DNA from 3 places in the Thermoanaerobacter sp. RKWS2 genome. Region 1 is predicted to be linked to each of the others. Evidence: riboswitches for the same ligand, from Rfam matches in the RefSeq annotation. Region 1 holds a riboswitch; each other region holds the start of a gene.
What was found. A riboswitch is a leader RNA that binds a small molecule or an ion and turns the genes downstream of it on or off. The one in region 1 is predicted to bind thiamine pyrophosphate.

Region 2: linked by a shared signal. The riboswitch ahead of thiD (bifunctional hydroxymethylpyrimidine kinase/phosphomethylpyrimidine kinase) and the one ahead of thiT (energy-coupled thiamine transporter ThiT) in region 1 are both predicted to bind thiamine pyrophosphate.
Region 3: linked by a shared signal. The riboswitch ahead of thiC (phosphomethylpyrimidine synthase ThiC) and the one ahead of thiT (energy-coupled thiamine transporter ThiT) in region 1 are both predicted to bind thiamine pyrophosphate.

The regions. Positions count from the first base shown of each region.
Region 1 covers NZ_CP110888.1:2,588,122-2,592,411, forward strand. The annotation lists gene mgtA (magnesium-translocating P-type ATPase) at 1-560, opposite strand, end outside; M-box (ykoK) riboswitch at 930-1,092, opposite strand; gene OEI98_RS13765 (phosphatase PAP2 family protein) at 1,156-1,692, opposite strand; gene thiT (energy-coupled thiamine transporter ThiT) at 2,123-2,761, opposite strand; TPP riboswitch at 2,824-2,926, opposite strand; gene OEI98_RS13775 (ABC transporter ATP-binding protein) at 3,049-4,290, opposite strand, start outside.
Region 2 covers NZ_CP110888.1:723,733-728,022, forward strand. The annotation lists partial or broken gene OEI98_RS15245 (hypothetical protein) at 236-292, shown strand; gene OEI98_RS03620 (iron-containing alcohol dehydrogenase) at 692-1,891, shown strand; TPP riboswitch at 2,276-2,378, shown strand; gene thiD (bifunctional hydroxymethylpyrimidine kinase/phosphomethylpyrimidine kinase) at 2,436-3,230, shown strand; gene thiE (thiamine phosphate synthase) at 3,234-3,875, shown strand; partial or broken gene thiM (hydroxyethylthiazole kinase) at 3,872-4,290, shown strand, end outside.
Region 3 covers NZ_CP110888.1:2,235,253-2,239,542, forward strand. The annotation lists gene OEI98_RS11760 (IS30 family transposase) at 132-1,175, shown strand; TPP riboswitch at 1,467-1,574, shown strand; gene thiC (phosphomethylpyrimidine synthase ThiC) at 1,620-2,918, shown strand; gene OEI98_RS11770 (ISLre2 family transposase) at 3,046-4,290, shown strand, end outside.

The DNA.
Region 1 (4,290 bases):
ATGAATAAGTCCTTGGAAGTAATAACCCTAACATCTGCAGGTACCATATCTCCTGCTGCCAAATGTATTATATCACCAGGTACTATTTCTTCCATTTTTATTTCTCTCTCACCTGTATCTTTGCGAATAACTGCAGCAGTCGTGTGAACAAGGGCTTTCAATTTTTCCGCTTCTATATTGGAGCGGTACTCTTGAACAAAGCGAAGCAGTCCACTAACCGTTACCATTATAGAGATAATAATTATGGTGCTCCAATCTCTGTCTTGAGGTGCAGTAAAAAGTACATCAGTTATATATGACACAATTGCCAAAAATACCAATATACCTATGAAGGGATTAATAAAAGCTTTAATCAATTGAATATACCAAGGAGCTGGTTTTTCATGGGCTACTTCATTTAACCCATACATTTCAAGTCTATCTTCTGCTTCCTCAGAAGTCAAACCTTCTCTGTCTGTGCCTAATTGTGCCAAAACTTCATCTACATCTTTTTTCGCAAACTCAATTAATTGGGTAAGTATCGTATCTGTGAATCCATTTTTCTTTGCGATTTTGATCATTTCCATACACCTCCAAAACACAATAATAGACTAAGGCTGCTGAGTCTTTTGCAACCTTACAGTTACAGTATTTGTTTTTTTGTGAAAAACTTTCGCACTTAGACGATGGAATTAAAAGGAATTGTTTTGGAGGTATATGTAATAGGACATCAAAAGAAGGGATAAATAGGCATTTTAAGAAATAGCAAAATTTATTGAAAAGGCCACGTGTGAGAAGAATGGACGTGGCCTCAAACTATGCCCATCCTTCTTCAATGTCATATTACATATACCTTTATAGCTTTTACTACTACCTCCACCGTCCATTCTTCTCACCTCCGTTTTTTCGCAAATTAAAAAACCTCTCAACGAATGAAAGAGGTTTTTTAACATTTCAATTCGTTGAGCTTTGGCACTATACAGCTTTGGAGCATCCTCCAGCTGCATTAAGTAAAACCTTAATTCGGTAATACTTGTTGACCCGTTAGCATCTCTCGATGTTTCCGGGCAGCAGCGTATATCTGTATAGGAGCCTCACCTAACGATTGTATTAACTTGTGCCCTTCTACATTATATTCTTCTATTTACAATCTGTCAATCTATTTTGAAAAATTTTTTACAAAAACAACTTTGTAGCTATAAAATGGGTTAGATAAGAAAAAGTAATACCTATCGTTGAGCCCATTAATACATCTGAAGGATAATGCAGTCCAATGTATATCCTTGAAATCCCTACAAGTACTGCCAGCGAAATAAAGAACAGTGCAAGGCTTGGAAAAAACATTGAAAAAGTCATAGCAAGTGAAAAACTGGCAGTAGCGTGACCTGAAGGAAAAGAATAATCTTTTAAAAGATGTTTAAAAGTATTTGTATTAGCTAATACCATATAAGGCCTTGGTCTTGTATATTTTCTTTTTAAGAGCTGAACAAACAAATGGCTGCTTACAAGAGCAGTTAAAGCTTCTAAAGCAGAGGCTTTCACATTGTTTTTTCCGAAAAATATTAAAGATAAGCAAGAAAATATTGTAAAAAAAGGACCTCCTATATGAGTTATTTTAGGCATTATTTTGTCCAATATATTACATTTTATTCTTTTGTTTATATAGAAAAAAATGTTTTTGTCTTTGTCAAGAAGCACTCTTTTTATTTGCATCAGCAAAATCCCCTCCCTATAATCTCATTTCACTAATGCTTTCATCGAAATTTTTCAGCACAATTTCACACACTCTATCAGCGGAATTTTTATAAACCAATTCTTCCATTCTTTTTTCATATACTTAAGTTTATCAAGGTTTTCAAACAACAATTCTCTTAACTTTCAAAAGGATTTTATATTCTTTATATCTACAATTATATATACATTATCGTACTTTTCAAAAGCTTTTTCAACAGCCTTTGCTACTCTTTTATGGCCTGTTCCTATTTATCCATGGGCTTTCCCATAACCTTTGATTAAATTATCTTATGATAACATTAAAAAAACATTATAGGGATGTTAATTTTATGTTAAATTTTTTCTTACAAAATATTATACCATTATTTTGGCTATCCATTGAAAAAAATAAAAAAGGGGAAATACCCCTTTAAGCAATTGCTTTCTTTTTAATTTCCTCGATAGCATTTCTAACTTGAGGAATTAGTGAAACTGCAAAACATATTGCCACTTCTACACCTATTATGCTTCCATTAACTAAAAGTGAATAAACTATAGGACTCATTCCTTTTGGCGCATAGCTTGCAAAAAAGAATACTCCGGATAAAAAGTGAGAGAAAAATCGTCCAAATCCGCCGACTAAAATTCCCAAACTCAGGTTTTTTCTAAAAAAGCCAGCAAGTCCTAATGCACCAAAAGCCAAAGGATAGTCGAGAAGTACTTGCACCCATTGGACTATAAAGGGGTCTTGAATAAGTTGCAAAAGTCCATATGCCATGCCAACAATCACACCAGGACCTGGTCCATAATAATACGCAAATATAAAAAGTGGAAGCATGCTGGCAGGCGTTATGGAACCACCCTGTGGCCAATGGTAAAACCTTATATATGACAGCACAAAAGAAATAGCGATTGAAAGTGCTCCGTAGACAAGCATCTTTGTGTCAAATTTGACACTTCTTCGCATCAGATATAAAAGAAAAGCTGCCAATAAAATTGCCAATATAACTGATAAGGTCACTGGTTTTATTTTGGCAAAATCAGAAAATATACTTATAATGTAGGACATAATAAAAAACACCTCCATGATATTTAGAGGCTATGTTCGCTGAAAAAAATACCGCGAAATGCGGTATTTTTGAGCCGCATTCCCTACGGAGGCATTACCCTCATCAGGTTCCAAGGGTTTGGCATCAATGCCATCTCAGCCATTAAGGCTCCCCCAGCGGACATAACCACCTATTTTGTTTTCACCTTTAATTTATCATTTTCTGTAGTCTGTGTCAAGAATAATTATCAAATGCGGATGGCCAAGCTTTGTAGGTTGCTGACGTTTTGCACACACATCAAATGGTATTAACTTGCCATCTCTTCCTCTTTTTCAAACTGACTGTTATAGAGACTTGCATAAAAACCGCCTTTTTTAAGAAGCTCTTCGTGGGTACCTTGCTCTATAATATCTCCATGGTTCATGACAAGTATCAAGTCAGCATCCCTTATCGTAGAAAGCCTATGAGCGATTATAAAGCTTGTGCGTCCTTTCATAAGGTAATCCATCGCTTTTTGTATTTGTATTTCTGTAAGGGTATCTACAGAGCTTGTAGCCTCATCGAGTATGAGAATTTTGGGATCTTTCAAAATAGCTCTTGCTATAGTTAGTAACTGCTTTTGCCCTTGAGAAATATTTGTGGTCTCTTCATTTAATACCATGTTATAGCCCCCTGGCAATGTCCTTACAAAACTGTCAACATGAGCTGCCTTAGCAGCTTTTATAACTTCCTCATCAGTAGCATCGAGACGGCCATATCTTATATTGTCCATAATAGTACCATTGTAAAGCCAAGTATCCTGAAGCACCATGCCAAAAAGTGAACGCAAATCTTCTCTCGTAAAATCTCTTATATCATGCCCGTCAATCAAAATAGCTCCTTCATTCACATCGTAAAAGCGCATTAAAAGTTTCACTATAGTAGTCTTTCCTGCACCAGTAGGACCGACAATTGCAACTTTTTGTCCTGCCTTAATAGAAGCAGAAAAGTTATTTATCACCATTTTATCAGGTCTATATCCAAAACGAACATTTCTAAACTCCACATTCCCTTTTATATCTTCAATTTTTACAGGCTGTGGATTATCTGGAACTTCCTCTTCTTCCTCCAAAAACTCAAATACTCTTTCTGCACAGGCAGCAGTTTGTTGCAGTATATTGGAAATATTTGCAATCTGAGCAATAGGCTGTGTAAAAGATCGGATGTACTGTATAAACGCCTGAATATCCCCCACTTCTATTGCATTTTTTATGACCAACCAACTACCCAAAACTGTAACCGCCACATAACCCAAGTTTCCTATTACATTCATAAGTGGCATCATAATACCTGTCAAAAACTGTGACTTCCAAGCTGCTCCGTACAAAGTGTTATTTAATACATCAAACTTTTCAATGCTCTTTTTCTCTCCATTAAAAGCCTTTACTATATTATGGCCTCCATATACTTCCTCCACATGACCATTTACATGCCCTAAATAATCCTGCTGCTCTCTAAAATACATTTGTGAATGTTTGACAATAAAGGCAATTACCAAAGAAGACAAAGG
Region 2 (4,290 bases), 960 kb from region 1:
GAAAAGATGTTTTTAAAATATATTTGTTATCGTCAATATATCCATTCACATTACTTTAATGTTGTGATATGGTGTTATTATATTATTGTAGACACTTTAACTCGAACAGGTTAAAATAAAAATATAAAGAGAGAAAGTGTCACAAAATGCCAAGAGGTCAAAGAAAATATAGTGAAGAGTTCAAAAACACTATAGTAGAGTTGAAGCTTGGTATAATAGAAAAAGACTACATAGCAGTATAGGGTATATGACTCCGCAACAATTTGAGGATTTGATTAAAAAATCTGCATAAAAATTTCGAGTTTTTGTGTCTACCATATTGACATAAATCCACTGGTACAGCTACTGTAATTGTAGACTAGCAAACGTGAGACAAAAATATGTTAAAAGTCAGGGAAGTTTGATAATTTCAAGCCCCTGACTTTTAATATTATTAGTATACGCCGATTATTAACATTCATTTAGCAGTAAAGGATGTCCTTATGATAATGCATGTATAGAATCCTTTCATACTTCTTTAAAGAAAGAATAAGTAAATATAGTTACTTACTATACTATAAGGATTTATAAATGGGGCAATAAAGGTAATAGATAAGAATAGATATTATAACTTGGGGTTGACCATTTTCTAAGATAGTGCTATAATTGTATACAGAGATTGTTATAAATTTAACAATAGGAGGTAATTAAAGTGTGGGAAACAAAAATAAATCCAAATAAGGTTTTTGAACTTCGCTGCAAAAACACGACTTATTTTGGAATAGGTAGTATAAAAAAGATAAAAGATATTCTAGAAGTTCTTAAAAACAAAGGTATCAACAATGTCATTCTTGTAACCGGTAAAGGTTCCTATAAAGCCAGTGGGGCCTGGGATGTGGTAAAACCGGCTCTTGAGACACTTGGATTCAAATATTCACTTTATGACAAGGTTGGACCCAATCCTACTGTTGACATGATCGATGAGGCGGCCAAAATCGGCCGGGAAACTGGGGCAAAAGCTGTTATCGGCATTGGCGGTGGCAGCCCTATAGATACCGCGAAAAGTGTGGCTGTACTGCTGGAATACACTGATAAAAATGCAAGAGAACTTTATGAACAGAAATTCATACCTGAAAAAGCTGCTCCTATTATAGCTATAAACCTTACTCATGGTACTGGTACCGAAGTAGACAGATTTGCGGTGGCTACAATCCCAGAAAAAAATTATAAGCCTGCAATTGCTTATGATTGCCTGTATCCTATGTATGCCATAGATGACCCTTCCCTTATGACAAAGCTTGACAAAAGACAGACAATAGCGGTTACTATAGATGCTTTAAACCACGTTACCGAAGCTGCTACCACTCTTGTAGCGTCACCTTACAGCGTCCTAATGGCAAAAGAAACAGTGAGGTTGATAGTTCGTTACCTACCCGCTGCTGTAAATGACCCTGAAAACCTTGTGGCCAGATACTATTTGCTTTACGCTTCTGCTTTAGCTGGTATTTCTTTTGACAATGGCCTTTTGCACCTTACCCATGCGCTAGAGCATCCTCTGAGTGCAGTAAAACCCGAGATAGCTCATGGTCTTGGACTTGGTGCTATACTGCCTGCAGTGGTAAAGGCTATTTATCCATCTGTTGCAGAAGTTCTGGCTGAAGTATATAGTCCTATAGTGCCTGGGCTAAAAGGTCTGCCTGCTGAAGCAGAATATGTAGCTAAAAAGGTTGAAGAATGGCTCTTTAATGTAGGATGCACCCAAAAACTTTCGGACTTTGGATTCACAAAAGAGGATGTTCCGACTCTGGTAAAGCTTGCTAAAACTACGCCTTCTCTGGACGGATTGCTTTCTAATGCACCAGTGGAAGCAACTGAAGCTGTTATTGCCAAGATTTATGAAGAATCTTTCTAAAATTTAATTTAAAAATTTCACAGCAAGCAGATAGACAATAGGCAATGAACAAGAACAGTATAGTTATTATTTTAACCATGTTGAAGGCAAAGAAATTTTAATCTTTGCAGACAGCGAAGGACAAACAATAGCACAACAAGTTCAAATAGGATATCTTTTTGATAAATAAGAAATGAAGACTGAGAAATTGAGGAGAGCCCTTAGCTTACAAAAATGAGCTAAGGGCAGTAATTTTATGTTTTTTTGTTAACACTTAAATTTTATCAGAAAAAGGGGAACTTATAACTTAACTCATTAAATATTGATATCATTTTCAAAATAATTGTTGAATTCTTTTGCGTTTGTGGTATAATTAGTTTAAGCAATTTACTTAAAACTAAATATGACAAGTGCTAGGGGAGCCAAAAAGTGGCTGAGAGGGGATTCGTTCCCGACCCTTTGAACCTGTCAGGGTAATGCCTGCGTAGGGAAGCATGCTTTTTAAAACATTTGTAAAAATGCTCACCTCACAGGTGGGCTTATTTTATTATTTGGAGGTGTTTTTATGAAATTAGCCCTTACTATTGCCGGCTCTGACTCTGGGGGAGGAGCAGGTATACAGGCAGATTTAAAGACTTTTTCAGCCCATAGAGTATACGGCATGAGTGTCATTACTTCAATAACAGCGCAAAATACAATGGGGGTTTTGGGAATTGAGGATATAAGTCCTGATATGGTGTATTTGCAGATGAAGGCAATTTTTGAGGATTTATACCCAGATGCAGTGAAGATAGGTATGGTATCTAATGAAAGCATAATTAAAATGGTTGCAAAAGGGTTAAAAGATTACAATGTAAAAAATATTGTGTTGGACCCTGTTATGATTTCAAAAAGTGGAAGCTATTTATTGAAGCCGGAAGCAGTGGAGGCTTTGAAAGAGGAACTGATTCCTTTAAGCCTTGTAGTTACGCCAAATCTTATGGAGGCAGGAGAGCTAATTGGAAGGGAAATCAAAAGTGTGTATGACATGAAAGAGGCAGCTAAAAGAATTTTAGATTTTGGTGCAAAAACAGTGGTGGTAAAAGGTGGACATCTTACAGGAGATGCTTTAGATGTATTTTTCGATGGAAAAGAGTTTTATGAAATTACATCAGAGAGAATCGATACTAAAAACACGCATGGTACAGGCTGCACATTTTCCTCAGCTATAGCTGCCAATATCGCTTTAGGCTATGATTTAGTTGAGTCAATAAAAAGAGCGAAGTCATACATTACAGGGGCTATAAAACATTCGTTGGCCATAGGGCATGGAGTAGGTCCCACTAACCATTTTTGGAATATAGAAATAAGGAAGGTGTGAGATATGGACTTAACCCTTTATGCTATAACGGATAGGTCTTACATAAAGGATATGGATATTGCTGACGCAGTAGAATTAGCAATAAAAGGCGGTGCAACAGTAATTCAACTGAGAGAAAAAGACATATCAAGTAGGGAATTTTATGAAATTGCTCTCAAAGTTAAAGAAGTGACAAAAAGAAATAGAATCCCTCTCATTATTAACGACAGAGTGGATATAGCTTTGGCAGTAGATGCAGATGGAGTTCACGTTGGACAGGAGGATTTGCCGGCAGATGTTGTAAGAAAAGTAATAGGTCATGATAAAATAGTAGGGGTATCAGCGAGGACAGTGGAAGAAGCTTTAAAAGCACAAAGAGATGGAGCGGATTATTTAGGAGTGGGAGCGGTGTTTAAGACTCCTACAAAGCCGGAGGCGGAAGCTATTGGAATAGAAGGGCTGAAAAAGATAAAAGAGGCAGTCACTATTCCCGTAGTTGCAATAGGAGGTATAACAAAAGATAATGCTTATGAAGTCATGTTAAAGTCGGGAGTAGACGGGATATCTTCAGTTTCAGCTGTATTTTATGGGGATATAGAAAACAATACAAGAAAACTTTTGGAGGTTATAGCAAAAGCGATAAACGATAGGAGGAATTTGAAATGAAAAAAGAATTGTTGAAAATTTTAAGAGAGAAAAAACCTTTAGTTCACCATATTACAAATATAGTTACTGTCAATGATTGTGCTAATATAACACTGGCTATAGGAGCATTGCCAGTCATGGCACATGCCTTGGAAGAAGTAGAAGAAATGGTAAGTGCAGCAGATGCTTTAGTTTTAAATATAGGCACTCTTACAAATGAACAAGTAGAAGCGATGATAAAGGCAGGAAAGGCTGCAAATAGACTTAAAGTACCAGTTATATTAGACCCTGTTGGAGCGGGAGCTACGAAGCTTAGGACACAAAGCTCAAAAAAGATATTAGAAGAGGTAAAAATTTCTGTGATAAAAGGGAATAGTGCTGAGATTTCAATACTTGCAGGCAAAGGTGGGAAGATACGCGGTGTAGAATCTCAAAG
Region 3 (4,290 bases), 350 kb from region 1:
TTTTTGTACTCTTTCTTAAATTTTTTGGTTAGTTGTATAATTAAATGCAACAGATAAAAAAATAGAAACCATAGTGAAAATCGTGTATGATATAGGTGTCAACTCAACATCATACAAGGAGGATTTTCACTATGGTTCATAATAATGATACCACAAAAAATCGTTCTTTTAAACACTTAAGTAGCTATGAACGAGGAGAGATCTATGCATTACTCAAAGAAGGAAGAAGTATTCGGTATATTGCTAAAAAACTTAATCGATCTCCAAGCACTATAAGCCGTGAAATTAAACGTGGAACTACTACACAACTTAGAAGTGATTTATCTTCTTATACAAGCTATTTTCCTGAAACCGGTCAAGCTATCTACGAAAAAAATCGTTCAAATTGCGGAGCTAAATTTAAAGTAGCTAAAGCAGAAGATTTCTTGAAATATGCTGAAAATAAAATATTAAATGAAAAATGGTCACCAGATGCAGTTGTAGGCTATTGTAAAAAAGACCCAAGCTGGAATAATAAAACCATTGTTTGTACTAAAACACTGTACAACTATATAGATAGAGGATTATTAAAAGTTAAAAACATTGATTTACCTTTAAAACTACGTTTAAAACCAAGGAAGAAACAAAACCGTAAAAATAAACGTATTATGGGTAAAAGTATTGATTTTAGGCCTAAAGAAGTTGAAAGCCGTGAAGTTTTTGGGCATTGGGAAATAGATACGTTAATTGGCAAGAAGTCTAATGACAAGGTGCTTTTAACATTAATAGAGCGTAAGACTCGCCATGAAATAATATTACTATTGGATACAAAAGACAGTAAATCTGTTAAAGATGCACTATCAAAATTAAAAGATATGTTTGGTGACAATTTAAGCAAGGTCTTTAAAACAATAACATCTGATAATGGTACAGAGTTTAGTGATTTAGAAAGTGCTCTTTTAGAATATGGCGTAGAAGTATATTATACACATCCATATTCATCTTGGGAAAGAGGTACAAATGAACGACATAACGGTCTTATACGACGTTTCATCCCTAAAGGTAAAAGTATTAAACATTTATCTATAGATACGATAAAGAGAGTAGAAAACTGGCTTAATAACCTTCCTCGAAAATTGTTAAATTATAAAACACCTAAAGAATGCTTTTATGAAGAGCTGGCAAAAATCTGTTAAGCCCATCCCTTATAAAGTATAGAGCTCGCTCGTGATTTGTCAAGGGGCAGGCTTCGCCTGACTTAAACCCTTGACAAATCACGACCTCCGCTCAATTTGTTAACTAAGATGGGCTTAAGGTTATATATGATTTGTTCCAAATCCTATATCTACATGATTTTCATTAGGTGTTGCATTTAATATTGCAATTTATATCTTAAATTTTTTCTAAATTATAATATACGCCGATTTTTTTTAGTGGTATAATAATATTGTATAATATTTATACCCTATCGATTATAAAAATTTAATATTTGCCACATGGGGTGCCGGCGTAACCGGCTGAGAAAAAGGTGTTGCCTTTTAACCCATCGAACCTGTTAGGTTAGTACCTGCGTAGGGATGTGGTCATCTGCCATGGCTATAATCCCCATGGTTTATTTATTTTTTAAGGAGGTTTTTATTATGACACAATTGGAATACGCCCTTTCAGGCATTGTCACAAAAGAGATGAAAATAGTCGCAGAGTATGAAGGAGTAGACGAAGAATTTATTTTAGAAGGAGTTAAAAAAGGAGAAATAGTAATACCATCAAACATCAACCACAAAAACCTCATTCCCAAAGGCATAGGAAGGGGTTTATCGACAAAAGTAAATGCCAATATAGGAACCTCTGATGCATACCCTGAAATTGAAAAAGAAATTGAAAAATTAAATGTTGCTGTAAAAGCTGGAGCAGATGCGGTAATGGATTTAAGCACAGGGGGCGACATTAACCAATCTCGTAGAAAAATACTTGAAAATTCCCCTGTCCCTGTAGGAACTGTCCCTATGTATCAAGCAGCTGTAGAATCTATATCCAAATACGGTAGCATTGTAGCTATGCCTGAAGAATTTATTTTTGAAGTTATAGAAGAACAAGCAAAAGACGGGGTTGATTTTATTACAGTCCACTGTGGTCTAACATTTGAATCATTGAAAAAGCTTAAAGACAACGGCCGAGTGATGGATATAGTAAGCCGCGGTGGCTCCTTTACAATTGCTTGGATGCTCCATAACAACAAAGAAAATCCTTTGTATAAACATTTTGATAGACTCCTTGATATTGCTAAAAAATATGACATAACTCTAAGCTTAGGAGATGGACTGCGTCCAGGTTGTCTTGAAGATGCTACAGACGCAGCACAAATTCAAGAACTTATAATCCTTGGCGAATTGGTAAAGAAATCTCGAGAGGCAGGAGTTCAAGTTATGGTAGAAGGACCCGGGCATGTGCCAATTGACCAAATTGAAGCAAATGTAAAACTTCAAAAACAACTTTGTCACAACGCTCCTTTTTATGTGCTTGGCCCTATTGTGACTGATATAGCTCCTGGTTATGACCACATAACTTCAGCAATCGGAGGAGCAATTGCAGCAGCTTCTGGTGCTGATTTCCTTTGCTATGTTACACCCGCTGAACATCTCGGACTTCCAGACAAAGAAGATGTCAAAGAAGGCGTTATTGCAGCAAAAATAGCTGCCCATGCTGCAGATATCGCAAAAGGCGTAAAAGGTGCTAAAGAAAAAGATTTAACTATGGCTAGAGCTAGAAAAGCCTTAAACTGGGATGAGCAAATAAAGCTTTCTATAGACCCTGATAAAGCTTTTAAATATCGCGTCAATAAAAACATATCTACAGCCAAAACTTGCAGTATGTGCGGAAAATTCTGCGCTATGAAAATTGTCAGTGAGTACCTTGGAACTTCAACTATGACTTGCTAATACCTTTGCCTTATTTACATCATAGTGTAAAATTATCGTAGGATTTTTTGAGTAAAAAAAACAAGAGACAACCCCTGTGATAAAATAGATTATGGAAAACAAAACAACACAGAAAGGGGTGTCTCTTGTGAACAAACATATCTTTGAAGATATTATACTACAAAATGCTCTAAATTTCACTAGAGAAGTGATAGAAATTTTTAGTGATTTATTAAACAAAGGAATGAATATTACAGAGCTTGCAGCAAGGATAAAAGAACTCACGGACAAACTAGGTAGAGAGGCAATAGAAGCAATTATTGAAGAGTTAGATAGGATAATAAAAGAAGATAAGAGAAGGAAAGAAAAATGGGTAGTAGAGAGGAAAGATAAAAAGAGATTAACCACAATCCTTGGGGATATAGAATATGAGAGGACATATTACAAATCCAGAGAGGATGGAAGATATACATATTTGGTGGATGATGCATTAGAGATAGGACGGCACGATAGGATAGAAAAAGGTGTAAAAATAAAGTTAGTAGAGAACGCAATAGAAGAATCATATGAAAGAAGCAGTAAAAAAGCATGTCCAGAGGAGTTAAGTAAACAGACGGTATTAAACGCAATAAGGGAAATAGGAGAAGTAGAGGTAAAGAGAGAAATAAAAGAGAAGAAAGAAGTAAGGGTATTATACATAGAAGCAGATGAAGACCATGTGCCTTTGCAAGATGGCAGCAATGAAACACCGCGATTGATATACATACATGAAGGTAAAGAAGAGAAAAATGGTAGAAATGTACTGAGAAATGTGCATTACAAGGCATACGTAGGAGAGAAAGCTGAAGACATATGGATAGATGTAGCAAATTACATAGAAGAAAATTACAAGGAAGAGAAGATAGAGAAGATATACATAGCAGGAGATGGAGCACCGTGGATAAAAGAGGGATTAAAATGGATAGTAAAATCAAGGTTTGTGTTAGACAGATATCATTTAAACAAATACGTATTGAAAGCGACATCAAAAGAGCCAAAGTATAGGGATAAGATATGGAGAGCAATAAATGAAGGAGATAAAGAAGAACTAAAGAAGGTATTTAATGAACTAATAAAGGTAACAAAGGAAGAGAGAGAAAAAGAGAAGGTAAAAGAGGCCAAGAGGTACATACTAAATAATTGGGAAGGAGTAGAGATATACAGTAAAGACAAAGATGTAATAGGATGCAGTGCAGAAGGGCATATAAGTCATGTATTTTCTTCTAGATTAAGTAGGAATCCATTAGGATGGAGTAGAGAAGGATTAAAGTTAATGGCGAAATTAAGAGTATTCAGCAAGAATGGAGGAGATTTGAGAGAAATAGAATGGGGTAAGAGAAAGAATATAAATGAA